DNA from 4 places in the Streptomyces sp. YJ-C3 genome. Region 3 is predicted to be linked to each of the others. Evidence: riboswitches for the same ligand, from Rfam matches in the RefSeq annotation. Region 3 holds a riboswitch; each other region holds the start of a gene.
The links. Region 3 has a riboswitch for cyclic di-AMP ahead of ACVHNB_RS04045 (C40 family peptidase). Riboswitches for the same ligand answer to the same signal wherever they lie in the genome.
Positions count from the first base shown of each region.

Region 1: it holds a riboswitch for cyclic di-AMP, as region 3 does, so the genes downstream of both, ACVHNB_RS09605 (M23 family metallopeptidase) here and ACVHNB_RS04045 (C40 family peptidase) in region 3, are expected to answer to the same signal.
Region 2: it holds a riboswitch for cyclic di-AMP, as region 3 does, so the genes downstream of both, ACVHNB_RS13795 (M23 family metallopeptidase) here and ACVHNB_RS04045 (C40 family peptidase) in region 3, are expected to answer to the same signal.
Region 4: it holds a riboswitch for cyclic di-AMP, as region 3 does, so the genes downstream of both, ACVHNB_RS03290 (transglycosylase family protein) here and ACVHNB_RS04045 (C40 family peptidase) in region 3, are expected to answer to the same signal.

Region 1 covers NZ_CM132685.1:2,164,325-2,171,737, forward strand. Annotated here, with positions in the region: gene ACVHNB_RS09590 (DNA gyrase/topoisomerase IV subunit A) at 1-254, opposite strand, end outside; gene ACVHNB_RS09595 (M16 family metallopeptidase) at 526-1,881, shown strand; gene ACVHNB_RS09600 (M16 family metallopeptidase) at 1,899-3,266, shown strand; cyclic di-AMP (ydaO/yuaA leader) riboswitch at 3,504-3,668, shown strand; gene ACVHNB_RS09605 (M23 family metallopeptidase) at 3,681-4,469, shown strand; gene ACVHNB_RS09610 (GntR family transcriptional regulator) at 4,693-5,379, shown strand; gene ACVHNB_RS09615 (HPr family phosphocarrier protein) at 5,585-5,866, opposite strand; gene ACVHNB_RS09620 (bifunctional acetate--CoA ligase family protein/GNAT family N-acetyltransferase) at 6,056-7,413, shown strand, end outside.
Region 2 covers NZ_CM132685.1:3,151,324-3,158,736, forward strand. Annotated here, with positions in the region: gene ACVHNB_RS13775 (aspartate aminotransferase family protein) at 1-655, shown strand, start outside; gene ACVHNB_RS13780 (helix-turn-helix domain-containing protein) at 726-1,361, shown strand; gene ACVHNB_RS13785 (DUF6126 family protein) at 1,354-1,527, shown strand; gene ACVHNB_RS13790 (tyrosine-protein phosphatase) at 1,533-2,330, opposite strand; cyclic di-AMP (ydaO/yuaA leader) riboswitch at 2,708-2,893, shown strand; gene ACVHNB_RS13795 (M23 family metallopeptidase) at 2,897-3,652, shown strand; gene ACVHNB_RS13800 (SGNH/GDSL hydrolase family protein) at 3,783-4,601, shown strand; gene ACVHNB_RS13805 (STM4011 family radical SAM protein) at 4,573-5,454, opposite strand; gene ACVHNB_RS13810 (STM4012 family radical SAM protein) at 5,463-6,842, opposite strand; gene ACVHNB_RS13815 (STM4013/SEN3800 family hydrolase) at 6,839-7,413, opposite strand, start outside.
Region 3 covers NZ_CM132685.1:915,378-922,790, reverse strand. Annotated here, with positions in the region: gene ACVHNB_RS04060 (esterase/lipase family protein) at 1-300, shown strand, start outside; gene ACVHNB_RS04055 (M23 family metallopeptidase) at 502-1,986, shown strand; gene pcrA (DNA helicase PcrA) at 2,013-4,511, opposite strand; cyclic di-AMP (ydaO/yuaA leader) riboswitch at 4,915-5,069, shown strand; gene ACVHNB_RS04045 (C40 family peptidase) at 5,077-6,267, shown strand; gene ACVHNB_RS04040 (tellurite resistance/C4-dicarboxylate transporter family protein) at 6,293-7,267, shown strand; gene ACVHNB_RS04035 (hypothetical protein) at 7,245-7,413, opposite strand, start outside.
Region 4 covers NZ_CM132685.1:735,122-742,534, reverse strand. Annotated here, with positions in the region: gene ACVHNB_RS03310 (Ppx/GppA phosphatase family protein) at 1-550, opposite strand, end outside; gene ACVHNB_RS03305 (DUF501 domain-containing protein) at 547-1,080, opposite strand; gene ACVHNB_RS03300 (FtsB family cell division protein) at 1,143-1,640, opposite strand; gene eno (phosphopyruvate hydratase) at 1,770-3,056, opposite strand; gene ACVHNB_RS03290 (transglycosylase family protein) at 3,425-4,117, opposite strand; cyclic di-AMP (ydaO/yuaA leader) riboswitch at 4,122-4,278, opposite strand; gene ACVHNB_RS03285 (transglycosylase family protein) at 4,460-5,449, opposite strand; gene ACVHNB_RS03280 (cytochrome P450 family protein) at 5,611-6,837, opposite strand; gene ACVHNB_RS03275 (nucleoside triphosphate pyrophosphohydrolase) at 6,934-7,413, opposite strand, start outside.

The DNA of each region.
Region 1 (7,413 bases), 1.2 Mb from region 3:
CCCATGACCTCGCCGACGACACGGGCGCACTTCACATAGCCACGGTCGGGGCGCAGGCCCATCTCGTTCATCTGATAGACGATCCGACGGTGGACGGGCTTCATCCCGTCGCGGGCGTCGGGCAGGGCGCGCGAGTAGATGACCGAGTACGCGTACTCCAGGTAGGAGCCCTGCATTTCGTCGACCACGTCGATGTCGAGGATCTTCTCCTCGAAGTCGTCGGGCGGCGGGGTCTTCGTGCTGCGGCGGGCCATCGCTGCTGCGGCTCCTTCACCAACATGAACGGGTACATGAACGGGAACTGTCGCGGACCATTGTGGACCGCCCCACTGACAACGCTGATCGCGACCCGTCCATACCGGGTGGTTCGCGGCCCGCTCGGGGGCTTCATGCTCGCTTACGGCGTAGCTCGAGCGGGAACTTCGCCAGGTGTCAGCACGCTTGCATACAGTGGCAGGACTGGCAGCAGTTCTGTGTTTTCAGTGTTCGCAGTGTTCTCCGTTCCCCGCGATCGAAGGGACCTACATGCCCATGGGTCACACGGCCACCGCCGAGGCCGGCTCCGGCGGCCTGACAGCGACCGAGCACCGGCTGGCCAACGGCCTGCGTGTGGTGCTCTCCGAGGATCACCTGACCCCGGTCGCGGCGGTCTGCCTCTGGTACGACGTCGGCTCGCGCCACGAGGTCAAGGGCCGTACGGGCCTGGCTCACCTTTTCGAGCACCTGATGTTCCAGGGCTCGAAGCAGGTGCACGGCAACGGTCACTTCGAGCTCGTCCAGGGCGCGGGCGGGTCGCTCAACGGCACGACGAGCTTCGAGCGGACGAACTACTTCGAGACCATGCCCGCCCACCAGCTGGAGCTCGCGCTCTGGCTGGAGGCCGACCGCATGGGCTCGCTGCTGGCCGCCCTCGACGAGGAGTCGATGGAGAACCAGCGGGACGTCGTGAAGAACGAGCGCCGTCAGCGCTACGACAACGTCCCCTACGGCACCGCGTTCGAGAAGCTGACCGCCCTCATGTACCCGGAGGGCCACCCGTACCACCACACGCCCATCGGCTCCATGGCCGACCTGGACGCGGCCACCCTCGAAGACGCGCGGAACTTCTTCCGCACCTACTACGCGCCCAACAACGCGGTGCTCTCCGTAGTGGGCGACATCGACCCCGAGGAGACGCTCGCCTGGGTCGAGAAGTACTTCGGCTCCATCCCCGGCCACGACGGCAAGGCCGCCCCGCGCGACGGTTCCCTGCCCGAGGTGATCGGCGGGCAGCTGCGCGAGGTCGTCGAGGAGGAGGTCCCCGCGCGCGCCCTCATGGCGGCCTACCGGCTCCCGGAGGACGGCACGCGCGCGTGCGACGCCGCCGACCTCGCCCTGACGGTCCTCGGCGGCGGCGAGTCGTCGCGGCTCTACAACCGTCTGGTGCGCCGCGACCGCACCGCCGTGGCCGCCGGGTTCGGACTGCTGCGCCTGGCCGGCGCGCCCTCCCTGGGCTGGCTCGACGTGAAGACCTCCGGAGACGTCGAGGTGCCGGTCATCGAGGCCGCCGTCGACGAGGAGCTCGCCCGGTTCGCCGAGGAGGGTCCCACGCCCGAGGAGATGGAGCGCGCCCAGGCCCAGTTGGAGCGCGAGTGGCTGGACCGGCTCGGCACCGTGGCGGGCCGCGCCGACGAACTGTGCCGCTACGCCGTACTGTTCGGCGACCCGCAGCTCGCGCTCACGGCCGTGCAGCGCGTCCTCGAGGTGACCGCCGAGGAGGTCCAGGAGGTCGCCAAGGCCCGCCTGCGCCCCGACAACCGCGCGGTCCTCGTGTACGAGCCGACGGCCCCCGCCGACCCCGATGACGAGAGCGACGAGAACGACGAGGAGGCGGGCCGGTGACCGAGCAGCTCGCGACCATGGACTTCCACCCCCAGCCGCAGGCCGGCGCGGCCAAGCCGTGGGCGTTCCCCGCCCCGGAGCGCGGCGAGCTCGCCAACGGCCTGACGGTGCTGCGCTGCCACCGTCCCGGCCAGCAGGTCGTCGCCGTCGAGATCAACCTGGACGCGCCGCTGGACGCCGAGCCCGCCGGGCTCGACGGCGTCGCCACGATCATGGCGCGTGCCTTCAACGAGGGCACCGACAAGCACTCCGCGGAGGAGTTCGCGGCGGAACTGGAGCGCTGCGGCGCCACGTTGGACGCGCACGCCGACCACCCCGGCGTCCGCGTCTCCCTGGAAGTGCCGGTCTCCCGCCTCCCCAAGGGGCTGGCCCTGCTGGCCGACGCCCTGCGGGCGCCCGCCTTCGCGGACAGCGAGATCGAGCGCCTCGTCCGCAACCGCCTGGACGAGATCCCGCACGAGAGCGCCAACCCGGCCCGCCGCGCCGCCAAGGAGCTCTCCAGGCAGCTCTTCCCGGCCGGCTCGCGCATGTCGCGCCCGCGTCAGGGCACCGAGGAGACCGTCGCCGCCATCGACGCGGTGGCCGTGCGCGCCTTCTACGAGAAGCACGTACGTCCCGCCACCGGGACCGTCGTCGTGGTGGGCGACCTGACGGGCACCGACCTCGACGCCCTCCTCGCGGACACGCTCGGCGCCTGGACCGGCGACACGAGCGAGCCGCGCCCGGCGCCGCCGGTCACCGCGGACGACACCGGCCGGGTCGTCGTCGTGGACCGTCCGGGAGCGGTGCAGACGCAGCTGCTCATCGGCCGGATCGGGCCCGACAAGCACGACCGCGTGTGGGCGGCGCAGATCCTCGGCACGTACTGCCTCGGCGGCACGCTCACCTCGCGCCTGGACCGCGTCCTGCGCGAGGAGAAGGGCTACACCTACGGTGTGCGGTCCTTCGCCCAGGTGCTGCGGTCCGCGCCCGACGGGACGGGCGCGGCGATGCTCGCCATCAGCGGCTCCGTGGACACGCCGAACACCGGACCCGCGCTCGACGACCTCTGGAAGGTCCTGCGCACGCTGGCCGCCGAGGGCCTCACGGACGCGGAACGCGACACGGCCGTGCAGAACCTGGTGGGTGTGGCCCCGCTGAAGTTCGAGACGGCCGCGGCGGTCGCGGGCACCCTCGCCGACCAGGTCGAGCAGCAGCTGCCGGACGACTTCCAGGCCCGGCTGTACCGCCAACTCGCCGAGACGGGCACCGTGGAGGCCACTGCGGCGGTCGTGAACGCCTTCCCGGCCGACCGGCTGGTGACGATCCTCGTGGGCGACGCCGCGCAGATCGAGGAGCCCGTCAGGGCCCTCGGCATCGGTGAGGTGACCGTGGTCACGGGCTGACCCCCGTCCCGCACGCCGCACGAAGCCCCGATGGTCACGCCGACCACCGGGGCTTCGTGCTGTCGCTCACGTCCGTCCACGACCGACCTTGGATCACGAATGTCCGAATTGGGGCGGAGGTTGCCTGTCTGGTCTGTGGCATGCACTACAAAAGCCGGGATCCGTTTGTTGATTAAAAGATGTCCCGTTTAGCGTCGGTCCGGCTGTCCGCCAGACCTACGTCGCGCCCGCGACACCGGACAGTCATCGCCGAGTCCCCCACGGCGCGAGCCAGGGGAGCCGGGGACCCACCGCAGTCCCTGGGGTGAATCGGACGCTCTTCCCGTACGGGGAGGGTGTCCGTAGGAGACCTTCCTGCTCCGAACCCGTCAGCTAACCCGGTAGGCGAGAGGGAAGGAAAGGACCAGCCACTTCATGGCGTTCACCCGTGCCACCGGGAAGCACCGTCGTCCCAGCCGTCTCACGCGTACCACCGCGCAGGTCGCGGGTGTCGCGGCGATCACCACGACCGGTGTCCTCGGAGGCCTCGCCGCCCCCGCTCTCGCCGCCGACAACGCGGCCGCCGACCAGAACGGCCTGACCCAGGCCATCGCCATCGGCGACTCCCTGGCCGACCAGATCGACGCGCAGGCCTCCGCGCAGAAGAAGGCCGCCGCTGAAGCCGCCGCCAAGAAGAAGGCCGAGGCCGAGGCGAAGAAGAAGGCCCAGGAGGCCAAGCGCGAGGCCGAGGCGAAGGCCAAGAAGGAGCGCGAGGCCAAGGAGCGCGCCGCCCGTGAGGCCGAGCGCAAGCGCCTCAACTCCTTCGTGGCACCGATCACCGGCTCCTACGTCTCCACCGCCTACAAGGCGAGCAGCGGCCTGTGGTCCTCCGGCAGCCACACCGGCATCGACTTCCACGCGGCGAGCGGCACCTCCGTGCACGCCGTGGGCTCCGGCACCGTCGTCGAGGCCGGCTGGGGCGGCGCGTACGGCAACAACATCGTGATCAAGATGAACGACGGCACGTACACCCAGTACGGTCACCTGTCGTCCATCGGTGTCTCCGTCGGCCAGGCCGTCACCCCCGGCCAGCAGATAGGCCTCTCCGGCGCCACCGGCAACGTCACGGGCCCGCACCTCCACTTCGAGGCCCGCACGACCCCCGACTACGGCTCCGACATGGACCCCGTCGCGTACCTCCGCTCGCACGGCGTGAACGTCTGACGCATCCGCAGCAGCAGTCCCCGAAAGCCCCGGCCGCCGAGCCGGGGCTTTCGCGTGTGCACGCTGTTCCTGTCCAAAAAATATCCATGGATTCCGGCCTGCCGTCGGAAATTCAAGGAGGGTGGAATAGAGTCACTGGGCGGGCGCGTCGAACAGGTGTCAATCGCGCTTGCACGGGCGTCAATCGACCGCGTTTCGCGGGGATTAAGGCGGAGGTCGGGTCATGCGCATTCCCGCGCACTCGGTATGCACGGCGATCCGCGACGACATCGTCGCGGGTGTCTACGAGCGCGGCAGCAGGCTCACCGAGGAACTGCTCGCGCGCCGCTACGGGGTCTCGCGCGTCCCGGTCCGCGAGGCGCTGCGCACCCTGGAGGCCGAGGGCTTCGTCGTCACGCGCAGGCACGCGGGCGCGTGCGTGGCCGAACCCACCGAGCAGGAGGCCGCCGACCTGCTGGAGATCCGCATGCTGCTGGAGCCGCTGGGTGCCGCGCGCGCCGCGCAGCGTCGCACCGAGGCCCACCTCAAGGTGCTGCGTGGCCTGGTCAGGCTGGGGCAGGAGCGCTCCAGGCGGGGCCAGAGCGAGGATCTGCGCTCCCTGGGCGGCTGGTTCCACGAGACCCTCGCACAGGCCTCGGGAAGCCCCGGCCTGATCACCCTGCTCACCCAGCTCCGGCACAAGATCGCGTGGATGTACGCCGTCGAGACCCCGGCCCAGCCGGGCGATTCCTGGGCGGAGCACGGCGCCATCGTGGACGCGGTGGCCCGCGGCGACGCCGAGCGGGCCCGCTCCCTGACCGCCCTGCACACCGAGCGCGCCGTCACGGCCCACCGGCTGCGCGTCCCCCGTGCGGGCGACCGTGTGAGGACTTCGCAACATGCCGTAAACACGGCGGGGCTCCAGCATTAACAGGGGGGCCGTATACAAAGAAGTGCGGTATTCATCGAATGAGCCGCGCAGTATCTTTTGCCGCCCTGATTAAAGACGTCCAGTGCGGTGTAATTCTGCTGCCCTATTCGGCGTGCTTGAATTTCGCGCGGTGGTGTCCGAATGCGAAAACGGCGGAGCCGCGCGCCCTCGAAGGGAAACGCGCGGCTCCGCCGAACTGATGGGATCAGACGGTCTCGGGAAGCTCCTCGAGGCCCTCGGAGACCAGCTTCGCCAGACGGTCGAGCGCGGCGTCCGCACCCTCGGCGTCGGAGGCCAGGACGATCTCCTCGCCGCCCTGGGCGCCCAGGCCCAGCACCGCGAGCATGGAGGCGGCGTTGACCGGGTTGCCGTCAGCCTTGGCGATCGTCACGGGGACGCCGGCCGCCGTGGCCGCGCGGACGAAGATGGAGGCGGGGCGGGCGTGGAGGCCCTCGGCCCAGCCGACGTTGACGCGGCGCTCAGCCATGTGATGCTGCCCTTCAGGTGTCTCACGGTTGTCTAGACCATTCTCACACACCGTGGAGCGTGCTCGACGCGGACCCAGGTCCCCTCCGAGCACTGCCCTTCGGCCTTCCATAGCCTGCCTCCCACGCGCGCGGGCCGCGACCCGTACGACTGTCGCCCGCTTGTCGGTGGCCAGCCCTACCCTTGCGGCATGGAGACCCCGTCGGACCGGCACGCCTACCCCGCCCACTGGGAGGCCGACGTCGTGCTGCGCGACGGCGGCACCGCCCGGATCAGGCCCATCACCACCGACGACGCCGAGCGCCTGACCAGCTTCTACGAGCAGGTCTCGGACGAGTCGAAGTACTACCGCTTCTTCGCGCCCTACCCCCGTCTGTCCGACAAAGACGTCCACCGCTTCACCCATCACGACTACGTGGACCGCGTCGGCCTGGCCGCCACGGTGGGCGGCGAGTTCATCGCGACCGTCCGCTACGACCGGATCGACCCGAACGGCAGACCCGCCTCCGCGCCCGCCGACGAGGCCGAGGTCGCCTTCCTCGTGCAGGACGCCCATCAGGGGCGCGGCGTGGCGTCCGCCCTTCTGGAGCACATCGCCGCCGTCGCCCGGGAGCGCGGCATCCGCCGGTTCGCCGCCGAGGTGCTCCCCGCCAACACCAAAATGATCAAGGTGTTCACGGACGCCGGATACACCCAGAAGCGCAGCTTCGAGGACGGCGTCGTCCGCCTGGAGTTCGACCTGGAGCCCACGGAGGCGTCCCTCGCGGTGCAGCGCGCCCGTGAGCAGCGTGCCGAGGCCCGTTCCGTGCAGCGGCTCCTCGCCCCCGGCTCCGTCGCGGTGATCGGCGTGGGGCGGGCACCCGGAGGAGTGGGCCGCAGCGTTCTGGACAACCTCAAGGACGCGGGCTTCACGGGCCGCCTGTATGCGGTGAACAAGGCGTTCCCCGGGGACCTGACCGAGGTCGACGGCGTTCCCGCGCACCGCTGCGTCCGCGACATCGACCCGGCCGAGCCCGTCGACCTGGCCGTCGTCGCCGTACCCGCGCCGCACGTGCCCGACGTCGTCGCCGAGTGCGGTGAACGGGGTGTGCAGGGCCTGGTCGTGGTCTCCGCCGGATACGCCGAGAGCGGCGCCGAGGGCCGCGAGCGCCAGCGGGAACTGGTGCGCCAGGCCCGCACCTACGGAATGCGCATCGTCGGGCCGAACGCGTTCGGCGTCGTCAACACGTCCCCGGACGTACGACTCAACGCCTCGCTCGCCCCCGAGATGCCCCGCCCCGGCCGCATCGGCCTGTTCGCCCAGTCCGGCGCCATCGGCATCGCCCTGCTGGCCCGCCTGCACCGACGGGGCGGAGGAGTGACCGGCGCCACGGGGATCTCGACGTTCGTCTCCGCGGGCAACCGCGCCGACGTCTCCGGGAACGACGTCCTTCAGTACTGGTACGACGACCCGGACACGGACGTCGCCCTCATGTACCTCGAATCCATCGGCAACCCGCGCAAGTTCACCCGCCTCGCCCGCCGTACCGCCGCCGCCAAGCCCCTCGT
Region 2 (7,413 bases), 2.2 Mb from region 3:
CACCGGCGACTTCTACGCGTACCAGCACGAGGACGGCGTCGAGCCGGACCTCGTGTGCGTGGCCAAGGCGCTGTCCGGCGGGTACGTGCCGGTCGGGGCGACGCTCGGCAAGGACTGGATCTTCAAGAAGGTCTACTCGTCCATGGACCGCGTCCTCGTCCACTCGGCGAGCTTCGGGTCCAACGCGCAGGCCATGGCCGCCGGGCTCGCGGTGCTCTCCGTCATGGAGGACGAGGAGACCGTCGCGAACGCCCGGGCCATGGGCGAGCTGCTGAAGACCCGGCTCACCGCGCTCGTCGACCGCTACGAGCTGCTGAGCGACATCCGCGGGCGCGGCCTGATGATCGGCATCGAGTTCGGCCGGCCCAGGTCACTCAAGCTGCGCAGCCGCTGGACCATGCTGCAGGCCGCCCGCAAGGGCCTGTTCGCCCAGATGGTCGTCGTGCCGCTGCTGCAGAAGCACCGGATCCTCACCCAGGTCTCCGGCGACCACCTCGAAGTCATCAAGCTGATCCCGCCGCTCGTGGTGGACGAGGCCGACGTCGAGCGGTTCGTGGCGGCGTTCACCGCCGTGATGGACGACGCGCACAGTGGCGGCGGGCTGATGTGGGACTTCAGCAAGACCCTGATCAAGCAGGCGGTCGCCAACCGCTGACCGCCCGGAACGGTTTGCCTCTGAGGCAATAAATTTGCCCCTCGGGCAGGGCTCTGGCTGAATCGACCGTATGAGCCCTGCCCTCCCGAAGGAGGTTCCGGAGCCCCCGGAGCTGCCCGCCGTCGCGCCCCAGCTGCGTGCCCTGCGCCGCCGTGCCGCCCTCACGCTGGAGGCCGCGGCCCGCTCCGCCGGTCTGTCGCCCGCGCATCTGTCGCGCCTGGAGACCGGTCAGCGCCAGCCCTCGCTGCCGATGCTGCTCGCCCTCGCCCGCATCTACGGTACGACGGTCTCCGAACTGCTCGGCGAGACCCCCGCCGACCGGGACGCGGTCGTCCGCGCCCGGGACATGGAGGCGACCGAGGCCGGCGGCTGGACGTACTTCCAGGCCGGTTCCCCCGGCCGCGGCATGCAGGCGCTGCGGGTCCACGTGCCGTACGGCTCGCAGGGCGACATCGTGCGCGTCCACCCCGGCGAGGAGTGGCTCTACGTCCTCGAAGGGCGGCTGCGGCTGCGCCTGGGGGACACGTCCTACCGGCTCGACCCCGGGGACAGCGCGCACTTCGACTCGCTCACCCCGCACCGGATCGCCGCGGGGGACCCGGGCGGGGCCGAGCTCCTCTTCGTACACACCCTGCTGCAGAGCCCGACCGCCGCGCTGTGCCTCGGCCCGGCGGCCGGTCCGGCCCGGGAGGCCCGACATGACTGACATGAGCGACGCGACCGAGCCCACCGCCGGGGAACAGCCCGCCCGGCGGGACATCGAGGACAAGCTGCCGCGCGGCATCTGGGTCCGGGTCCTCGTGTACGTCTTCGCGGGGCACGCCCTCGCCGCCTTCATCTACCTGCTGTTCACGCTGGGCGGGGGCGAGTAGCCGGGTCAGACCAGGAGCCGCTCGCGCAGCCGGTCGCGCTCGGCCGCGGTGAGCCCCAGGCCCTCCTCGAAGTAGCGGTCCGTGCCGCCCCAGGTCTGCTCGATGGTGTCGAAGGCCGCGTGCAGGTACGTGGAGCGAGCGTCGAAGAGCGGGCTGAGCAGCTCCATGACCTCGGGGGAGTAGGCGTCGGCGGACGTGCCGCTGCGGCGCACCTTGTAGCGGCGGTGCTTCGCGTTCGACTCCAGGTAGTCCGCCTCGATCGCGTCGCGCTCCACGCCGACGGCGAGCAGCGTCACCGCGATCGACAGCCCCGCCCGGTCCTTGCCCGCCGCACAGTGCATCAGGGCGGGGACGCTGTCCTCGGCGATCGAGCGCAGCACGCGGCTGTGCTCGGCGGTGCGCTGGGTGATGATCGAGCGGTACGACGTGATCATGCGGTCCGCGGCGCGGCCCTCGGACAGCAGGGACCGCAGCTGCTCTATGTCGCCGTCGCGGACCATCTGCCAGAACTCGGCGCCGTCCGCCGGGTCGGACAGCGGCAGGTTCACATTGCGCACGCCGGGCAGCTCGACGTCGGCGCCCTCCAGCCGCTGGTCCGCGGCGTTGCGGAAGTCGAAGACGGTGTGCAGGCCGAGCCCGGCGAGGAACGCCGCGTCCTCGGCGGTGGCGTGGGCGAGATGGCCGCTGCGGTAGAGCACGCCCGGCCGCACGCTCCGGCCGTCCACCGTCGGCAGGCCGCCCACATCGCGGAAGTTGCGCACTCCGGACAGCTCGGGCTCGGTGGACGGGGCGTGCTGCGTCACGGGGGCTCCTCCCGGTCGGATCACCGGCGTTGCTCGCCGGCGGGCGCGCTCCCGACGATACGACATGGATTCCGGCGCCAACCATGTGTCCGTTTTAGGTATTTATGCGCCAACTATCCGCAAGGGAAGGGAGATTGTGGCCGGGCGCGTGAGCAGGCTCATAGCCGTGACGGTGCGTGGCGGTCGCCTCGAATCCACCTCTCGGGAATTCCCTTGATTTTCTTGAAGGTATGGCGCCGGTAAAGCGCGACCGTCGACGCAGGGTGACACAGAAAGCTCTCAGTCGATCAAGAAAGCGGCACCATAAGTCAATTCGATGCTTGTCGCCGCCTTTCGTGCTGCCTTACGGTCACCCTTCAATCCGGGCGGAACGCCTAGTCCTGCCACCGCCCGGACTCCGAACCACGACCCGTGACGGCAGGAGCGGGGGACCCACAGGCAGTACGCCGCCGAGGGAATTCCCCATGCGGCTAGGGGTGAAGTCGTGCTCGTACACCGGGCGCGGCCGGGCAACTCCAGCCCGAACCCGACAGCTCACCTCGCAGGCGACGGAGAGGAAATCCGCCATGCCCGCCAAGGGAAAGCACCGCCGCCCGAAGTCCCAGCGCGTCACGCGCGCCGCCGCCGTCGCCTCGGCCGGCGGGGCCGCGCTCGCCCTGCCGCTCATCGGCGCCACCGGCGCCCACGCGGCGACCGCCGACACCGCCGCGAAGACCTACACGGTCAAGGCCGGTGACACGCTCTCCAAGATCGCCAAGGCGCAGGACGTCGACGGCGGCTGGAAGAAGCTCTACCAGGCCAACAAAGACGTCGTCGGCTCCGACTCCGGCCTCATCAAGCCCGGCATGAAGCTCACGCTGGACGGCGCCGCGGCCAAGAGCGCCACCACCACGGCCACGCAGGCGAGCACCACCACGGCCGACTACGTGAAGCCCGTCGACGGCACCAGTGGCACGCCCTACCACCAGTCCGGCTCGATGTGGTCCAGCGGCTACCACACCGGCACCGACTTCGTCGTGCCCACCGGCACCTCGATCAAGGCGGTCGGCGCCGGCACCGTCGTCTCCGCCGGCTGGGACGGCGCCTACGGCAACGAGGTCGTCATCCAGCACGCCGACGGCCGCTACTCGCAGTACGCCCACATGTCGTCGGTCGGCGTCTCCTCCGGGCAGACCGTCACCGCGGGCCAGCAGATCGGCCTCTCCGGCGCGACCGGCAACGTCACCGGACCGCACCTGCACTTCGAGATCCGTACGTCGCCGAGCTACGGCTCCGACATCGACCCGCTGGCGTACCTGCGCGAGCACGGCGTCAACGTCTGAGCCGCGGCACCACGCGCGATCTTCTCGGCGCCCGGGGATATTCCCCGGGCGCCGAGTGGGTTTTCTCACCACGCGTCAACCCCTGGCTACGGTCGCGTAGGTCACAACCGAGGGTGAAAGATGTGTGGTCGTGGCAAACGAATCGAGATCACTCAGCGGCGGCACGATTCGGTCCTACGCGGCGGTGGGGGACAGCTTCACCGAAGGCGTCGGGGACCCCGGGCCCGACGGGAACTTCGTCGGATGGGCCGACCGGCTCGCCGTCCTCCTGGACGACCGCGTCCCCGAGGACACCTTCCAGTACGCGAACCTCGCCGTGCGCGGCAAGCTCATCGACCAGATCGTCGAGGACCAGATCCCGCGGGCCGTCGAGCTCGCCCCCGACCTGGTGTCCCTGGTCGCCGGCGGGAACGACATCATCCGCCCCGGCACCGACCCGGACGACGTGGCCGAGCGCTTCGAGAAGGCCGTGGTGCGCCTGACCGAGGCCGCCGGGACCGTCATGGTCGCCACCGGCTTCGACACCCGCGACGTGGCCGTCCTCAAGCATCTGCGCGGCAAGATCGCCACGTACAACATGCACGTACGGGCCATCGCCGACCGGCACGGCTGCACGATGCTCGACCTGTGGTCGCTGAAGTCCATCCAGGACCGCAGGGCCTGGGACGAGGACCGGCTGCACCTCTCCGCCGAAGGACACACCCGCGTCGCGCTGCGCGCCGGGCAGATGCTCGGCGTCGACGTGCCCGCCGACCCGGAGCAGCCCTGGCCGCTGCTCCCGCCGCGCGGCACGTTCGAGGTGCGGCGCGACGACATCCACTGGGCCCGGGAGTTCCTGGTGCCGTGGATCGGCCGGCGGCTGCGCGGGGAGTCCTCCGGGGACCGCGTGGAGGCCAAGGGGTTCGTGGACCCGCACATCATCAAGGCGCACCTGGAATCGGCGTCCTGACCGCCTGAACCGGCGCCGCCGGTATCCGCTCCAGGACCCCGCCCGCGAAGACGTCGTACAGCGGCAGCGTCTCCAGGTGGACGTAGCCGATGTGACAGTCGCAGACCGCCAGCGGGCATGCCCGGGGTCCGAGCGCCGCGCGCCAGGAACCGTCGTACAGGTTGCCCAGCTCGGCCCGGACGAAGTGACAGCGGCGCACCGTGCCCTCGCCGTCCACCGAGACGACCGAGGAACCGGTCCGGCAGGGCAGCCCGGCCGAGCGGTGCGGATGCCTGCTGTACGGGAAGAGGGGGTCGACGGCCGTCCAGGCCGCGGCCTCCTCGTCCGTGTACGTACGGCCCTCCGCCGCGTTCACCCACAGGTACACCTCGGACGGCAGCGCCCTGCGCAGCGTACGGGCCTGCTCCAGATGCTCCGGGAGGCCGACCACGCCGACACTGAACCGCACCCCGCGCCGCGCCAGTTCCCGCGTCTTGCCGAGGAACCGCTCGTAGGGCGTCTGCCCCGGGTGGAACGTGCACCACAGGGCGAGCGCGTCCAGGTCGGCGTCGGCGAGCCACTCCGTGCGGCAGCTCAGATTCGTCTGGATGGCGACGCGCGCGACGTGCCGCTGGTGCGAGAGCTCGACCATCGCCTTCCGGTACCAGGACCGCACCAGCCCCTCACCCCACGGCGTGAACAGGACGGACAGCCGGTCCTCGCGCTGCCCGGCCACCCAGCCGGAGAACCGCTCCAGCGCCGCGCGGTCCGCGCGCAGCTGCGCGGTGGAGTCGCGGCGCTTGGCGAACGGGCAGTACGGACAGTCGTAGTCGCACGAGGACAGCGGCCCCCGGTACAGCAGCGTCAGGTCCATCGGCCCGCTCACCTCGGCTCGTACGCGGCCATCGCGGCGCGCACCTCGGGGGAGAACAGCTCCGGCCCGAGCGCGTCCGAGTACGCCAGGCCCTCGGGCGTCAGCCGCAGCCGCTCCCCGTCGTCCCACGGCTCCAGCCAGCCGCGCGCGGCGAACGCCGCGAGCTCGGCCGCGAAGTCGTCGAACGGGCCGGCGCCGAACCGGAGCCGGTAGTCGTCCAGCGGCATGCCCTCGGCCTGCAGCAGCGACTGCAGCAGATGACGGCGGCGCGCCTCCCGCCCGTCGACCCGGCGGCCGTGCCGCGCCCGCGCGAACTCCTCGGCGGCGGTGGCCGTGTAGCCGTCGATGATCGCGCGGATCTCCCGCATGTCGACGGCGTACTCGAAGGAGTAGTGCAGCGACGAGGTGTACGAGCGGGCGCCGCAGCCCAGGCCGATCATGCCGTCGGTCTGGCAGGCGTAGTCGTCCGGGCCCTGCGCCGGGGCGTCCGCGCGCCGGAACATGCGCATCGACACCTGCTCGTAGCCGTGCTCCAGGAGATGGTCGCGGCCCTGGCGGTACAGGCGCAGCCGCTGCTCGTCCCAGGCGTGGTCGGACAGCGGGGCGGTGCTCCGGCCCAGGCCGGTCAGCGGCCGGACGTAGAGCGGGTAGAGGTACAGCTCCTCGGGGCGCCAGGCGAGCGCTGCGTCGAGGGAGGCGCGCCAGCTCGCCGGGGTCTGGCCGTCGATGCCGTAGATCAGGTCGATGTTCAGCACCGGGATGTCCGTGTCCCGGATGCGGGTCAGCGCCGCCTCCACATCCGCGCGGCGCTGCGGCCGGACCGCGGCGCGGGCCTCCGCGTCCACGAAGCTCTGCACGCCGATGCTCAGCCGGGTCGTGCCGCGCTCCGCGAGGACCGCGAGCCGGTCCGCCGTGGCCGTCGCGGGCGAGGTCTCCACGGACAGCGGCACCGCCCGCAGGTCCGCGCCCGTCCGCAGCTCGGCGATGTCGCACAGCCGCGCCAGCTCGTCCGCGTCGAGGAAGGTGGGGGTGCCACCGCCGAACGCCGCGTTCGCGAACCGCACGTCCGGACCGTCGCCGAGCGCCTCGCGCACCGCCACGGCCTGCCGTTCCAGGGCGTCCAGATAGCGGCCCGTCAGCTCGTCCGGTGCGCCGATGCGCGTGAACAGATTGCAGAAGCCGCAGCGGACCTCGCAGAACGGTATGTGGAGATAGAGGGAGAGCGCGCCCTTGGGCTCGTCGCGCCACAGGTCGCGCAGCGCGGGACGCTCGGGCAACGGCCGGTAGGCGGTCTTGTGCGGATACGCGTAGACGTAACTCTGGTACGGGCGCGGGGCGTCGGCGGACACGGTCCCCGCGCGTCCGGCCGCTTCGGCGGTGGTGGTCATCCGGTCGGCTCCAGGAAGAAGTGGGCGTAGGGCACGGTCCAGACCGCCTCGTGGCCGAGACGGTGGCCGGTGTAGCCGTCGTCCCCGTAGGCCGTGCCGTGGTCGGAGCAGACGACGGCGAAGCAGCGGCGGCGCGCGCTCATCGCCGCGAACAGCCGCCCCACGTGCCGGTCGATGTACTCCAGAGCGGCGGCGTGGGTCTCGGGCGAGTCACCTGCCGCGCGCGTGGCACCCGGCAGGTGGAACCAGTTCGGCTGGTGCAGCGCCGCGGCGTTCACGAACAGGAACAGGCGCTGCTCGTGCGGGAGTTCGGCGACGACCTGCTCCGCGCGCGCGACCTGCGCCTCGAACGACGTGGGCGACGCGACCCCGAACTCGGGCTCCCAGTGGCTCTCCTGGAAGAGGCCGGGCAGGACGCTCCCCAGGGCGCCCTGCCGGTTGAAGAAGCCGACGCCGCCGACGCACACCGTCCGGTACCCGGCCGCGGCCAGACCCGACACCAGGTCCGGGGTGTCGAAGACATAGGTGCGGCCCGCCGTGGTCTCGCTGCCCGCGAACCGCGCCGCGAACA
Region 3 (7,413 bases):
GTGCGGCAGATGCGCCCCGGTTCACCGGTCGTCGAGGAGCTGAAGGGGCCGGCGCCCGGCTGCCGTACGCGTTTCGTGAGCTTCTGGAGCGATCTCGACCGGCTGGTGGTGCCGCTGGAGTCGGCGTGCGTCGACCACCCGGATCTCCTCGTGCAGAACGTGCGGGTGACGGGCATCGGGCATCTGGCGCTGCCGGTGCACCCGGCCGTCGCGACGGGGGTCCGCCAGGCCCTCGACGCCGACCCGACGACGGAAGGAGTGCACGCCGCCGACTCGGTCGGCGGCCTGACGGTGGCGTGACTCTGGCGCCGGAAGAGCCCGTTCGCGTCGAACACATCTCGAACTCAGAGCCAAGGCTCTGCCCACAGTTCACCGAAAGGCGGCCGATTGCCCGTTTCCATCGGGCATGAAACCTGCCGAAGATTGTCGTGCCCTCGTACCGCCGGGTACAGTCGCCGCACTGCTCTGGCAGCCCCTGTTGTCGAGGCGAAAGAGAAGTTGGTGAACGACCGTCATCCGTCGGGGACCGCGCACTACGCGGCACACGACGGTTACTCCACGACCAGCTTCGCCACCGATCCGCTCTTCGGTGACCTGCCGGGCGACAGCTCGTACGACACGGGTTCCTACGACACCGGCCAGTGGCACACCGCCGGTCAGCAGCAGTACGCCGACCCGTACGCCACGTCGGGCTTCGACACGGGTGCGTTCGACACGACGACGTACAGCGCGGCCGCGTACGACACGGGCACGTACGACACCGGCAGTTACGACACGACCGCCATGTGGGCGGGCGCCGGTTACGGCCAGCAGCACACCGCTCAGTGGACGGCGCAGCCCTACGAGACGCAGACTTTCGAAACCCAGACCTTCGAGACGCAGACTTTCGAGACGCCGGTCTTCGGTACGACGGCGTACGACACGGGCGCGTACGACGCAACGGCGTGGAACTCCGACGGGACCCCGGCCGTTCACGAGACCGCCGTCCATGACACGGTTCTCCATGAGACCGGTGTCCATGAGACTGCACTCCACGAGACCGGTGTCCTCGAGACCGCCGCACTCCACGAGTACGTGCCGGACCAGTACAACCCCGTCGAGTATCCCCAGGCGCACGACGAGCCCGAGGCCGGGTCGGACTCCGGGCCGGGTTCCGTGCCGGAGCCCCGGGCGGAGTCCGATGCGCGTGAACCGGCTCCCGCCGAACCGGAGTTCACGTCGCGGGCCGCGTCCCGCGCCGCCGGAAGGTCCCGTCGCCGTGTGCCCGCCAAGCGTTCCGCGCTGCTGACCGTCGCCGTGCCCTCGGTGTGCGTGGTCGGGGTCGCCGGGATCGCGGCGGCGTCCGTGGGCAGCATCGGCGGCGGGGACGACGGCAAGGAGACGCAGGCAGCGGCGGCGCCCGACGCGAGCGCGGTGAAGCCGTCCGTCGCCAACAACAAGCTGGACACGCAGCTCAAGGATGTGTCCGCGGACGCGGGCGACTTCGCCGACCGGGCGAGCCGCACGCAGGAGCGGATCGACCTGAGGGCGAAGCAGGAGGCCGACCGCAAGAAGGCCGCCGAGGAGGCCGCGCGCAAGGAGGCGCTGCGCCCCAAGTTCGCTCTGCCGGTGAAGCAGCGCGGGCTGAGCGCCTATTACGGACAGGCCGGTATCAACTGGATGTCCGTGCACTCCGGCATCGACTTCCCGGTCTCGTACGGGACTCCAGTGATGGCCGCGACGGACGGCACCGTGCGCACGCAGTGGAACAGCGCGTACGGGAACATGGCGATAGTGACCGCCAAGGACGGTACGGAGACCTGGTACTGCCACCTCTCCGCGCACACCGTGATGAGCGGGCCCGTGAAGGCCGGTGACGTGATCGCGCGGTCGGGCAACTCCGGGAACTCGACCGGACCGCACCTGCACTTCGAGGTACGGCCCGGGGGCGGCTCGGCGATCGACCCGCTGCCGTGGCTGCGCAGCCACGGCCTGGATCCCACGTAACCGCGTAGCGCGTAACCGCGTAACCGCTACAGCTTCTCGACCGGCGCGTACCGCAGCAGCAGACGCTTGGGCTTGGGGTCGCCGAAGTCGATCGTCGCCTCCGCGTTCCCGCCCGATCCGCTCACGCCCACCACCGTGCCGAGGCCGAACTGGTCGTGCGTGACACGGTCGCCGACGGCCAGGGACACCACCGGCTTCTCGGTGGCGCGGCGCGTGGCGAACGCCGGCGTCGTACGGGAGCGGGACGACGACAGCGACGCGGCGATGCCGCCGCCGATGCCCTTGGTGGACGGCGCCGGCGCCGAAGCGCCCGTGCGCTTCCACTCCAGGTGCGCGTCCGGGATCTCCTCCAGGAAGCGGGAGGGCGGGTTGTACGAGGGCTGGCCCCAGGCGCTGCGCATCGTCGACCGCGTCAGGTACAGCCGCTCCCGCGCGCGCGTGATGCCCACGTACGCGAGGCGCCGCTCCTCCTCCAGTTCCTTGGTCTGGCCGAGGGAGCGCATGTGCGGGAAGACGCCGTCCTCCATGCCGGTCAGGAAGACCGTGGGGAATTCGAGGCCCTTGGCGGTGTGCAGGGTCATCAGGGTGATGACGCCGCTGCCGTCGTCCTCCTCGTCGGGGATCTGGTCGGAGTCGGCGACGAGCGCGACGCGCTCCAGGAAGTCGGAGAGGGTGCCCGCGGACGCGCCGCCGTCCTCGCCTTCCTCCGCGCCCTCGGCCGCCGCGCCGGACTCCTGCTCGAATTCCAGGGCGACGGCGGCGAGCTCCTGAAGGTTCTCGATGCGGGTCTCGTCCTGCGGGTCCGTGGAGGACTGCAGCTCGGCGAGGTACCCGGTGCGCTCCAGGACGGCCTCCAGGACCGTGGCCGGGCCGGCGCCCGACTCCACGATGGTCCGCAGGTCCTCCATGAGGGTGTTGAACCGCTTCACGGCGTTCGTCGAGCGGGCCGCCATGCCGTACGCCTCGTCGACGCGGCGCAGTGCCTGCGGGAAGGAGATCTTCTCGCGCTGCGACAGTGCGTCGATCATGGCCTCGGCTCGGTCGCCGATGCCGCGCTTGGGCACGTTCAGGATGCGGCGCAGCGGGACGGAGTCCTCGGGGTTCGACAGGACCCGCAGGTAGGCGAGGACGTCCCGGACCTCCTTGCGCTCGTAGAAGCGGACGCCGCCGACGACCTTGTAGGGCAGGCCGACGCGGATGAAGATCTCTTCGAAGACACGGGACTGCGCGTTCGTCCGGTAGAAGACGGCGACGTCGCCGGCCTTCGCGTCGCCCGCGTCCGTGAGCCGGTCGATCTCCTCGGCGACGAACTGGGCCTCGTCGTGCTCGGTGTCCGCGACGTAGCCGGTGATCTGGGCGCCCGCGCCCGCGTTGGTCCACAGGTTCTTGGGGCGGCGCGACTCGTTGCGCTCGATGACCGCGTTGGCCGCGGAGAGGATCGTCTGGGTGGAGCGGTAGTTCTGCTCCAGCAGGATCGTCGTCGCGTCCGTGTAGTCCTCCTCGAACTGGAGGATGTTGCGGATCGTGGCGCCGCGGAACGCGTAGATGGACTGGTCGGCGTCACCCACGACGCAGAGCTCGGCGGGGTCCGCGTCGTTGCCCTCCGCGTCCTGGGCCGGGCCGACGAGCTCGCGCACCAGCGCGTACTGCGCGTGGTTCGTGTCCTGGTACTCGTCGACCAGGACGTGGCGGAAGCGGCGGCGGTAGTGCTCGGCGACGTCGGGGAACGCGCGCAGCAGGTTCACCGTCGTCATGATCAGGTCGTCGAAGTCCAGCGCGTTGGCCTCGCGCAGCCGCGACTGGTACATCGCGTAGGCCTGGGCGAGCGTCTTCTCGAATCCGTCGGCGGCCTGGCCGGCGAAGTCCTCCTCGTCGATCAGCTCGTTCTTCAGGTTCGAGATCTTGGCGCTGAAGGACTTCGGCGGGAACTTCTTCGGGTCGAGGTCCAGGTCGCGGCAGACCAGGGCCATCAGGCGCTTGCTGTCGGCGGCGTCGTAGATCGAGAACGACGAGGTGAAGCCGAGCTTCTTCGACTCGCGGCGCAGGATGCGCACGCAGGCGCTGTGGAAGGTCGAGACCCACATGGCGTTGGCGCGCGGGCCGACGAGGGACTCGACGCGCTCCTTCATCTCGCCCGCGGCCTTGTTCGTGAACGTGATCGCGAGGATCTGGCCGGGGTGCACGCCGCGCTCGGCCAGCAGGTAGGCGATGCGGTGGGTGAGGACGCGGGTCTTGCCGGAGCCGGCGCCCGCGACGATGAGCAGCGGGGTGCCACCGTGCACGACGGCCGCCCGCTGGTTCTCGTTCAGCCCGTCGAGGAGGGCCGCCGGGTCGAGGGCCGGGCGGGGGGCGCCGTCGCGGTAGTAGGCGTCCCTGGCCGGGGGCACGTCGAACTTCCCGCCGAACAGGTCGTCCGGGATCGGCTCCGGCGCGGGGCCGTCGTGCTCGTCCTCGGGCGGCGGCGGGGGCTCCTCCGCGCCGCGCTGGAGGCTGGCCAGGAAGTTGTCGTCAAAGAGGCTGCTCATCGCTCTACGAGTCTAGGCCGCCCCACTGACACCCCGCCGCCGCCTTCACCACACCGCCCGTCCGAGCAGGTCAGCGGCTTCGGAACGCGCGGGTCGGCCGGGCCCGGACACCGGACGCCCCCTCGTCACACTCCATGACGACACCTTCACAAATAGTGAGTGAAGCCCACACACTCCCGCATCCCCGACAAGCGCATGGACGAAATGCGAACAAATCGCCGCAGACCATGAGGGGTTGGCCGCATACGGCCAGGTGCGGGGCCGCGGAGTCGCCAAGGTCACGAAAATGTATCGGGCATATCGAACATCAACCTTCACAGCAGCAACACGAGTTGGCTACGGTGCTGCGCGGGCAGCCCGTCCCCCCGCTCGCGAACAACGCGGCGACCGGGCAGCCCCCGCTGAGTTCCGTACGCCGAGAGGCAGGGAACCGGGGACCCAACCGACCTTGGGGTGAATCGGCTCAACGGCCCGGCACCATCGGGCAGTTGACCGTAGGGCAGCCTTCCGTACGCCCGAACCCGACAGCTAACCCGGTAGGCGGACCACGGAAGGAGTCGCCTCCTTGGCGTCGCACCGCAAGCCGCGCACCCGCTCCCGGATGTCGGGCGGCCTTCGCACCACCCCCGCGGTCGGGATCACGACCGCCGCCCTCACCTCGGTGGCCCTGCTCTCGCAGACGGCACAGGCCGCCCCCGCGCAGCCGGCCAGGCCGAGCCTCGAAGAGGTGCAGAAGAAGGTCGACACCCTGTACCGGCAGGCCGAGGTCGCCACGCAGAAGTACAACTCCGCCAAGGAGCAGACCGACAGCAAGAAGAAGCAGGTCGACCAGCTCCTCGACGACATCGCGCAGCGCACCGAGAAGATGAACGCGGCCCGCCAGGACCTGGGCCGGTTCGCCGCCGAGCAGTACCGCTCGGGCGGGGTCAGCGACACCGCGACGATGTTCCTCGCCGACGACCCCGAGGACTACTTCGCGCAGAACCACCTGATGAGCCGGATGACCGCCAGCCAGAAGAAGGCGGTCGACGACTACCAGGAGCAGCAGCGCGCGACCGCGAAGAAGCGCACCGAGGCGCAGGAGAACCTCCAGCAGCTCACCTCCTCGCAGACCGAGCTGAAGACCTCGAAGCAGAGCGTGCAGTCCAAGCTCTCCGACGCGCGCCGGCTGCTGTCCGAGCTGACGGCCGAGGAGAAGCAGCGGCTCGCGGCGATCGAGAAGAAGAAGGAAGAGGCGGCCCGCAAGAAGGCCGCCGAGCTCGCCCAGAAGCAGAAGGCCGAGGAGGAGCAGAAGCGGAAGGCGGCCGAGGAGGCGGCCCGGCAGGAGGACGGCTCGGGTACGTCGTCCGGATCGGGGTCCGGCTCGTCCGGCTCGTCCGGCTCGTCGTCGACCTACGCGGCCAAGGCGGCGAAGGCGCTGGCGTTCGCCAAGTCCCAGGAGGGCAAGCCGTACGTGTGGGGCGCCACGGGCCCGGACTCGTACGACTGCTCGGGGCTGACCCAGGCGGCCTGGAAGGCGGCGGGCATCTCGCTGCCGCGCACCACCTGGGACCAGGTGGAGGTCGGCACGACCGTCCCGCTCTCCGACATCCAGCCGGGTGACCTGGTCTTCTTCTACGACGACATCAGCCACGTCGGCCTCTACCTCGGCGACGGCATGATGATCCACGCGCCGAAGCCGGGGGCGTACGTCCGCGAGGAGTCCATCTACTACGACGGCACGGGGTCGATCCACAGCGTGGTGCGCCCCGCCTGACCGGATCCGCGGTTACGTTCGGGCGGTGCAGCACCGCCCGGACGTGATCCCGCAGTCCTTCTGGTCCCAGCTCCCGCCCGCCGCCGGTGCCGCCGTGATGGCGACCGGCATCGTCTCGGTCGGGTTCCGGCTGACCGGGTACGCCGTCCTGTCCGGTGTCTTCCTGGTCCTTGCCGCGGCGCTCTGGGCGGTGCTGGCCTGCGATTTCCTGCTCCGTCTCGTCCGCGACCGCGGCCGCTGGGAGCGCGAGGCGGACACGCCGCCCGCGCTGACCGCGGTCGCGGCGACGTGCGTCCTCGGCACCCGGCTCTCGCTGGCGGGCCTGCAGGCGCTCGCCGAGGCGCTGCTGGTGATCGCCGCGCTCGTGTGGCCCGTGCTGCTCCTCGCCGTCGTCCGCCACTGGAAACCGCGGATGCCGGGGCTCGTCTTCCTCGTCTGCGTGGCGACCCAGAGCCTGGCCGTGCTCGGGGCGACGCTGTCGGCGGAGCTGGGCGTGGCCTGGCTCGGCCACGCGGCGGTGGTGGTGTTCTGGTGCGGGATCGTGCTGTACGTCGTCGCGTTCGCCCGGTTCGACCGCCGGCAGGTGTTCGAGGGGGCCGGGGACCACTGGATCGCGGGCGGGGCGCTGGGGATCTCGGCGCTCGCGGCGGCCCGGCTGGTGCTCGCCGGGCGGGCCGGTGACCTCTGGAACTCCGACGTCACCGGGGTGCTGCGCGACATGTGCGGGGTGCTGCTCGCGCTCGACCTGGCCTGGTACGTGGTGCTCGCGGTGGCGGAGGTGCTGGAGCCGCGGTTCACGTACGACGTGCGGCGCTGGTCGACGGTGTTCCCGATGGGGGTGACGGCCGTGGCCACGCTCTCCGTGGCCACCGCCGTCGAGACGTCCTGGCTCAAGGGGCCGGGACAGGTGCTGTTGTGGATCGCGGTGGCCGTCTGGCTGGTCACCGCGGTGGGGGCGGCCCGCTCGGCCGGGGCCGTCAGGTCCAGAGCACGGCGATGAAGATGTTGGCCACGGTGAGGCCGCCGACCGCCGCGAACAGGCCCTTCTCCGCCTTCTCCTCGTCGCGCTTCACGTAGACGATGCCGAGGATGACGATCAGGATCGCCAGCTTCACGCCGATCTTGATGTTGTTCACGGTGTTGTCG
Region 4 (7,413 bases), 180 kb from region 3:
GCGGGTCGGTGACCCGGCCCTCGTCGTCGACCAGGTGACGCTCGGTCATGCGGACGCAGCCGACGTCCACGGAGAGGGCCGAGCCCACGGTGTCGTCGCCGACCACGAACTCGGTCGAGCCGCCGCCGATGTCGACGACCAGGTACGGCTTGTCCAGGTCGGCGCGGCCGGTGAGCTCCTTCGTCGCGCCCGTGAAGGAGAACTCGGCCTCCTGGTCGCCCGTGATCACCTCGGGCTCGACGCCCAGGATGTCCAGGACGCCCCGCACGAACTCGTCGCGGTTCTCGGCGTCGCGGGACGCCGAGGTCGCCACGAAGCGGACCTTCTCGGCCCCGTGCTCCTTGATCACGGCGGCGTACTCGCGGCACGCCGCGAACGTGCGCTCCAGCGCCTCGGGGGCGAGGCGGCCCGTCCGGTCGACGCCCTGGCCGAGCCGGACGATCGTCATCCGGCGGTCCAGGTCGACGAGTTCGCCGGTCTGCGGGTTCGCGTCGGCGACGAGGAGGCGGATGGAGTTCGTACCGCAGTCGATCGCGGCGACCCTGGTCACACGGCCTCCTCGGCGGGCTTCGCGCTCACGCACGCGCCCTTCTTCCACCACTCGGGCAGCATCTCGATCGCCTCGTCGCCCAGCGGGTTCACACCGGGCCCCGCGGCCAGGGAGTGGGCCACGAGGACGTGCAGGCACTTCACGCGGTCGGGCATGCCGCCGGCGCTCGGGAAGTTCTCCAGGACCTCGATGGCGTCACGGCGCGCGATGTAGTCCTCGTGGGCCGCCCGGTACTGCTGGGCCAGCTCGGGGTCCGTCTGCAGGCGCTCCGTCATCTCCTTCATGACGCCGTTGGCCTCCAGCGTGCCGATGGCCGAGGCCGCGCGCGGGCACGTCAGGTAGTACGTCGTCGGGAACGGCGTGCCGTCCTCCAGGCGCGGGGCCGTCTCGACCACGTCCGGGTTGCCGCAGGGGCAGCGGTGCGCGATGGCGCGCAGGCCGCGCGGCGGGCGGCCGAGCTGTTCCTGGAACGCGTGGATGTCGGCGTCCGTGGGCGCGGTGGGCGCGGTCTGCGGCGGGGGCGTTTCCATGGCTGTCTCTGAGTGTCTTTCGTGTACGTGGATCAGTGGAGGGGGTGCGGCGGGGCGGCGGCTCAGCCGTCCGCCCGGTCGGCCTTGTCGACGCCGTCCCAGACGTTCGAGTACCAGGGGCGGTCGGCCTCGCCCTGCTCGGCGCGGCTCGACTCGGTGGAGCGCGGATCGGGCACCACGTACCCGGTCTCGCCCGGCATCACCATGTGCAGCCGTTCGCGGATGCGCTGCTCGGCGTACGTGTCGTCCTGCCAGCGGGCCTTCTCGTCACGCAGCCTGTCGACCCGGTCCCTGGCCTCCTGCTGCTGGCGCTGCAGGTCCGCGATCTCGCCGCGCTGGGAGACGTACTGCCTTATCGGGTACGCGAGCGCGACCACGAGGGTGCAGACGACGAGGGCGAGCAGGGCCGCGCGGCCGGTGAGGCGGGAGCGGCGGGCCTGGCGCTTGTTCTGCGAGCGGTAGACGCGCTCCGCGGTCTGCTCGCCGAGCAGGCGCAGGCGGGTGGCCGTGGAGAAGCGGGCGGCGTCGTCGCGGCCCCTGCTTCGGAGCTTTCCCGGCATCGCCTCTGGGCCTCCCCGTCTGCCTGCGGCACCTGGCGGCACCCGTCTACGTGCGTACGTCCCCGCACACGGTACGGGACCGAGTGCGGGGACGTACGGAACTACTGCCTCAGCAGGCGTCGGGGCCGGTCAGCCCTTGAAGCGGGGAAATGCGCTGCGACCGGCGTAGACCGCCGCGTCGTCCAGGATCTCCTCGATGCGAAGGAGCTGGTTGTACTTGGCGACACGCTCGGAGCGGGCCGGGGCGCCGGTCTTGATCTGGCCGCAGTTGGTGGCGACGGCCAGGTCGGCGATGGTGACGTCCTCGGTCTCGCCGGAGCGGTGCGACATCATGCACTTGAAGCCGTTGCGCTGGGCCAGCTCGACGGCGTCCAGGGTCTCGGTCAGCGAGCCGATCTGGTTGACCTTGACGAGGAGGGCGTTCGCCGAGTTCTCCTCGATGCCGCGGGCCAGGCGCTCCGGGTTGGTGACGAAGAGGTCGTCGCCGACGAGCTGGACCTTGTCGCCCAGCTTCTCGGTGATGACGTTCCAGCCGGCCCAGTCGTCCTCGTACAGCGGGTCCTCGATGGAGACGAGCGGGTACGCGGAGACGAGCTCCTCGTAGTACTCGGTCATCTCGGCCGCCGAGCGCTCCTTGCCCTCGAACTGGTACTTGCCGTCCTTGTAGAACTCGGAGGCGGCGACGTCCAGCGCGAGCGCGACCTGCTGGCCGGGGATGTAGCCGGCCTCCTTGATGGCCTCGAGGATGAGGTCGAGGGCGGCGCGGTTCGACTCCAGGTTCGGGGCGAAGCCGCCCTCGTCGCCGAGGCCGGTGGACAGGCCCTTGGCCTTCAGGACCTTCTTGAGGGTGTGGTAGACCTCGGTGCCCCAGCGCAGCGCCTCGGAGAAGGACTCCGCGCCGATCGGGGCGATCATGAACTCCTGGATGTCGACGTTGGAGTCGGCGTGCGACCCACCGTTCAGGATGTTCATCATCGGGACGGGCAGCAGGTGCGCGTTCGGACCGCCGAGGTAGCGGAAGAGCGGCAGGTCGCTGGCCTCGGAGGCGGCGTGGGCCACGGCGAGCGAGACGCCGAGGATGGCGTTGGCGCCGAGGGAGCCCTTGTTGTCCGTGGCGTCCAGGTCGAACATCGCCTGGTCGATCAGGCGCTGCTCGGTGGCGTCGTAGCCGACGAGCTCCGGGCCGATCTGCTCGATGACGGCGAGGACGGCCTTCTCGACACCCTTGCCCTGGTAACGGTTGGGGTCACCGTCACGGAGTTCGATGGCCTCGAAGGCACCGGTGGAGGCACCGGACGGAACGGCAGCACGACCCGTGCTGCCGTCGTCGAGGCCGACCTCGACCTCGACCGTGGGGTTGCCTCGGGAGTCCAGGATTTCCCGGGCTACGACGACGTCGATGGACGGCACGAGCATCTCCTTCTGGGATGTGACGCAACTGGGCGGGCTGCCTCGGTAACGCATTCCCGCACCCATGAGCCTAACCGGCTCCGGGGCATCGGCCAGCCGACCGCCCGTCTCGTGGACAACGCCGTTAGCGAAATGTTCCCAACTGGAACAAAACGGGGTGGTGGCGTGCGGGTGACGGAATCCCGTCCGCCGTGTCCGGGCCGAGCGCCGGGTGCGGGCCGCGGGCAGCCGCGACGGTGCCGCAGTCGGCGGACAGCAAGGCGCCCCACCCCGGATGCCGGGATGGGGCGCCGATGCGAGCGGCCCGTTACATGGGGACGGGTCGAAAGAGCTCGGCGTCCGCCGATGCCGAGGCTCCCCTCTATACGTGCGGCTTACTTCAGGTGCAGCTGCTGACCCGGGTAGATCAGGTCGGCGTCGGTGACGATGTCCTTGTTGAGCTTGAACACCTTCTGCCAGGTGGTGCCGTGCGCCTCGGCGATCTTGCTGAGGGTGTCGCCGTGCTTCACCTTGTACTCGCCGTCGCCCTTCTTGACCTTCTTGCCGGTCGGGGTCGTGACGGTCTTCTTCGACTCCTGCTGCTGCGGCGCCTGGCGCTGCTCGGAGCGGGTGGTCGTGGAGGACTCGGAGCGCTGCTGCGGCTGAGCCTGCTGCTGCTTCGGCTGCTCGGGAGCCGGGGCGGAGTTCGAGGTGGAGGCGCCGGACAGGCCCACACCACAGCTCGGCCAGGCACCCTTGCCCTGCGCGGCGAGGACCTTCTCGGCGACCGATATCTGCTGGGCCTTGGAGGCCTGGTCGGCGGAGGAGGCGTAGGCGGTGCCGCCGTACGCGGCCCAGGTCGAGGACGAGAACTGGAGGCCGCCGTAGTAGCCGTTGCCCGTGTTGATGGACCAGTTGCCACCGGACTCGCACTGCGCGACCTGGTCCCACTCGGAGGTGGAGGCGGCGGAGGCGGAGGTGGCGCCCATCAGCGGGACGGCGACAGCGGCACCGGCGACGCCGGCGAGCGTGGCGACACGGACGGCCTTGGACGGGCGGCGGTGCTTGCCCTTGCTGGAAAGCAGCATGGAGAGATCCCCTCACCGACGCCTACGAGGTGAGCTGTCGGGTTCGGGCCAGTGAGTGCCCGGCCGCGCATCCTTGTGCGCGGCTTAACCCCAAGCCGTCTCGGTCTCCCTGAACGGCACTTACCTGGGTCCCCCGCTCCTGCCTACGGCGCTGACGCGTCGACTGTTCCCGTACGGACGTTGGCAGGATTCGGCGTGACGTCCGTCGGGGCCCGCAGTGGCGAGCGGTGACGACGTTAAGCAGTGGATCCGCCCGATTTCAAAGACGATCAGGGTCTTTGAGACTCATGTCTCACTCGCGCAAAAGTGGACATACGCGCCCCAACCAGCCCTGAACTCCCGCTACTTTTCGCCCGATTCGAGGCCAAGATCCAGACTCTGACCAGGAAGGATGAGGTCGGGGTCGGAGCCGACCGTCTTCTTGTTCAGGTCGTAGAGCGCATCCCACCCGCCGTCGACGTCATGGGCGTCGGCGATGTCCCACAGGTTGTCGCCGGAGCGGACCGTGTACGTCCCTTCGTCGCGCCGCTCCTCGCGGGAGGCGTGACGGCCTTCTCCCGTACGGGAGTCGGAGGTGTCGTCCGTGGCGCGGTCGCCGCGGTGACGGCCGCCGGCGGAGGCGTCGTCCGAGGCCGGGGCGGACGGGGTGGCCGCGTCCGAGGGCTCCTGATCGGCCGCCGAGCCGGAGGCGTCGGCGCTGGGGTCGGTGCCGGAATCGTCGGCGGACTGCCCCGACTTGTCCGACTTGTCGCTTGCCGTGTCGCTCGGGTCGTCGCTCGACGTGTTACCGGAGGTATCGCCCGTCGCGTCGGCTGACGGGGTGTCCGATGTGCCGGACCCGTCGTGATTCTTGTCTCCCGAATCCGTGGCGGAGTCGTCGGCGGAGTCCGAGGAGCCGTCCGAGGAGTCGTCCGACGGGGAGGCGCTCGCGCCCGGGTCGACATCGGCCGAGTCGTCGCTCTTGGTGAGACCGGCCACGATCGAGCAGCTCGGCCAGGCGCTCGGCCCGCGGTCGTCGAGCGCTTTCTCGGCGACGGCTATCTGCTGGGATCTGCTGGCCTCGTCGGCGCGCGCGGCGTAGTCGAGACCGCCGTACTGCTCCCACATCTCCTGCGAGAACTGCAGTCCGCCGTAGTACCCGTTGCCCGCGTCCAGGCTCCACTGGCCGCCGGACTCGCACTCGGCGAGCTTGTCCCACGTGCTGGTGGAGGCGGCGCTCGCGTTGGTCGCGGCGAGCAGCGGGATCGCGATGGCGCTGCCGGTGACACCGGCGGCGACAACGAGAGCGGGTGCCTGACGGGGGCGACGGTGACGACCGTTCCCGGAGAGCATGCGGTTCCCTTTCGCGAGACTGATGCTGCTGCACGCGACGGGTGATGCGGGAGTGCAGGATGTGCACGTGTCGCGATGACTGGTGAACGTAGCGGGACTCGAACGCTTGTCACAAGTCGATGCAGCGCAGATCACGTGAAAGTCACAGATGTGACGGCTCGTCAGTTCTGGTGGGGCGTGAACTCCACCGGCAGCGTGCGCAGTCCACGCATGATGAGACCGCCGCGCCACCGCAGATCGGCCGGATCCTGGGCAAGTCGCAGGTCCGGAAGGCGCGTCAGCAAGGTGGCGAGCGCGGTCTGTCCCTCCAGGCGCGCGAGGGGGGCGCCGAGGCAGTAGTGGATGCCGTGGCCGTAGCCGAGGTGCTGGTTGTCGCGGCGCGCGAGGTCGAGGGTGTCGGGTGCGGCGAAGCGCGCCGGGTCGCGGTCGGCGGCGGCGAGCACGACGAGGACCGGGTCCCCGGTGGCGATGTCCTGGCCGCCGATGGTGAGGGGTTCGGTCGCGAACCGCCAGGTCGCCAGCTCGACCGGGCCGTCGAAGCGCAGCAGTTCCTCGACGCCGGTCGCCAGCAGCCCGGTGTCGCCCTCGGCCAGCGCCCGCTGCAGCCGCGCGCGCTGCTCAGGGTGGGTGAGCAGGGCGTACGTGCCGTTCCCGATGAGGTTGACCGTCGTCTCGAAGCCGGCGAAGAGCAGGATGAAGGCCATCGCCGCGGCCTCGTTCTCGGTGAGGTGCTCGCCGTGGTCGGAGGCGCGGATCAGGCCGGAGATCAGATCGTCGCCGGGGTCGTGGCGCTTGCGGTGGATCAGCTCGGCGAGATAGCCGCGCATCTTCTTCACGGAACGGGCGACGCCGCCGCGCGGCCCTCCCCCGTGCCGGATCATCATGCCCGCCCAGTCCCGGAAGTCGTCCTGGTCCTCGCGCGGAACGCCCAGCAGGTCGCAGATGGCGTAGATGGGGAGCGGGAAGGCGAAGTCGTGGATCAGGTCCGCCTCGCCCTTCGCCGCGAACCGGTCGATCAGGTCGTCGGTCAACTCCTGCACCCGGGGCGCGAATTCGGCCACCGTACGCGGGGTGAACGCCTTCGAGACGAGGCGGCGCAGCCGGGTGTGGTCCGGCGGGTCGATGTTGAGCAGGTGCGTCATCAGATCGGCCTTGCGCTCGCCCGGGATGCCGGTCTTGCCCTTGGCGTGCGACGACCCGTCGTGATGGTCCGGGTTCTTGCTGAGCCGCTGGTCGGCGAGGGCCTGCCGGGCATCCGCGTACCGGGTGACCAGCCAGGCCTCGACGCCGCTGGGCAGGGTGGTGCGGTGCACGGGGGCGTGCTCGCGCAGCCAGGCGTAGGCGGGGTACGGGTCGCTCGCGAACTCCCAGGTGAAGAGTTCGGGCATCGCGGCGGGTGCGTCGTGCGGGGCGGGTGCGTCGTGCGGGGCGGGGCTTTCGGTCACTCCCCGACGGTATCCGCCCCGCCAGGGGCGCTGCGCCGGCTACCCCGCCAGGCCCTCGGCCGCCCGCACCGCGTCCCGGTACACCCGGGCCACTGCCCTGAGCGCCGCCTCCGGGTCCACCCCGTCCGCCTCCGCCCGCAGGGCGAGCGCCAGCAGTTCGTACCCCACACCGGATCCCGTCGGCACCGGTACGTCGAGCCCCGCCGTGCGCACGCGCGAGCCGAGCTTCGCGGCCAGGGCCAGGCCGGGCTGGCCGACCGGGACGCCGTCCGTGACCGAGGCCCGCTGCTTCTCCTCGGCCTTCGTGCGCAGCCAGTGCTCCTTGACCTCCTCCGGCGTGGACGCGGTGTCGTCGCCGAAGACGTGCGGGTGGCGGTGGATGAGCTTGGTGACGATGCCGCCCGCCACGTCGTCGATCGAGAACGGCGCGGTGTCCTCGTCGGCCTCGCCGGCCTCGCCGGCCGACTCCTCGGCGATGCGTGCGTGGAAGACGACCTGGAGGAGCACGTCGCCGAGCTC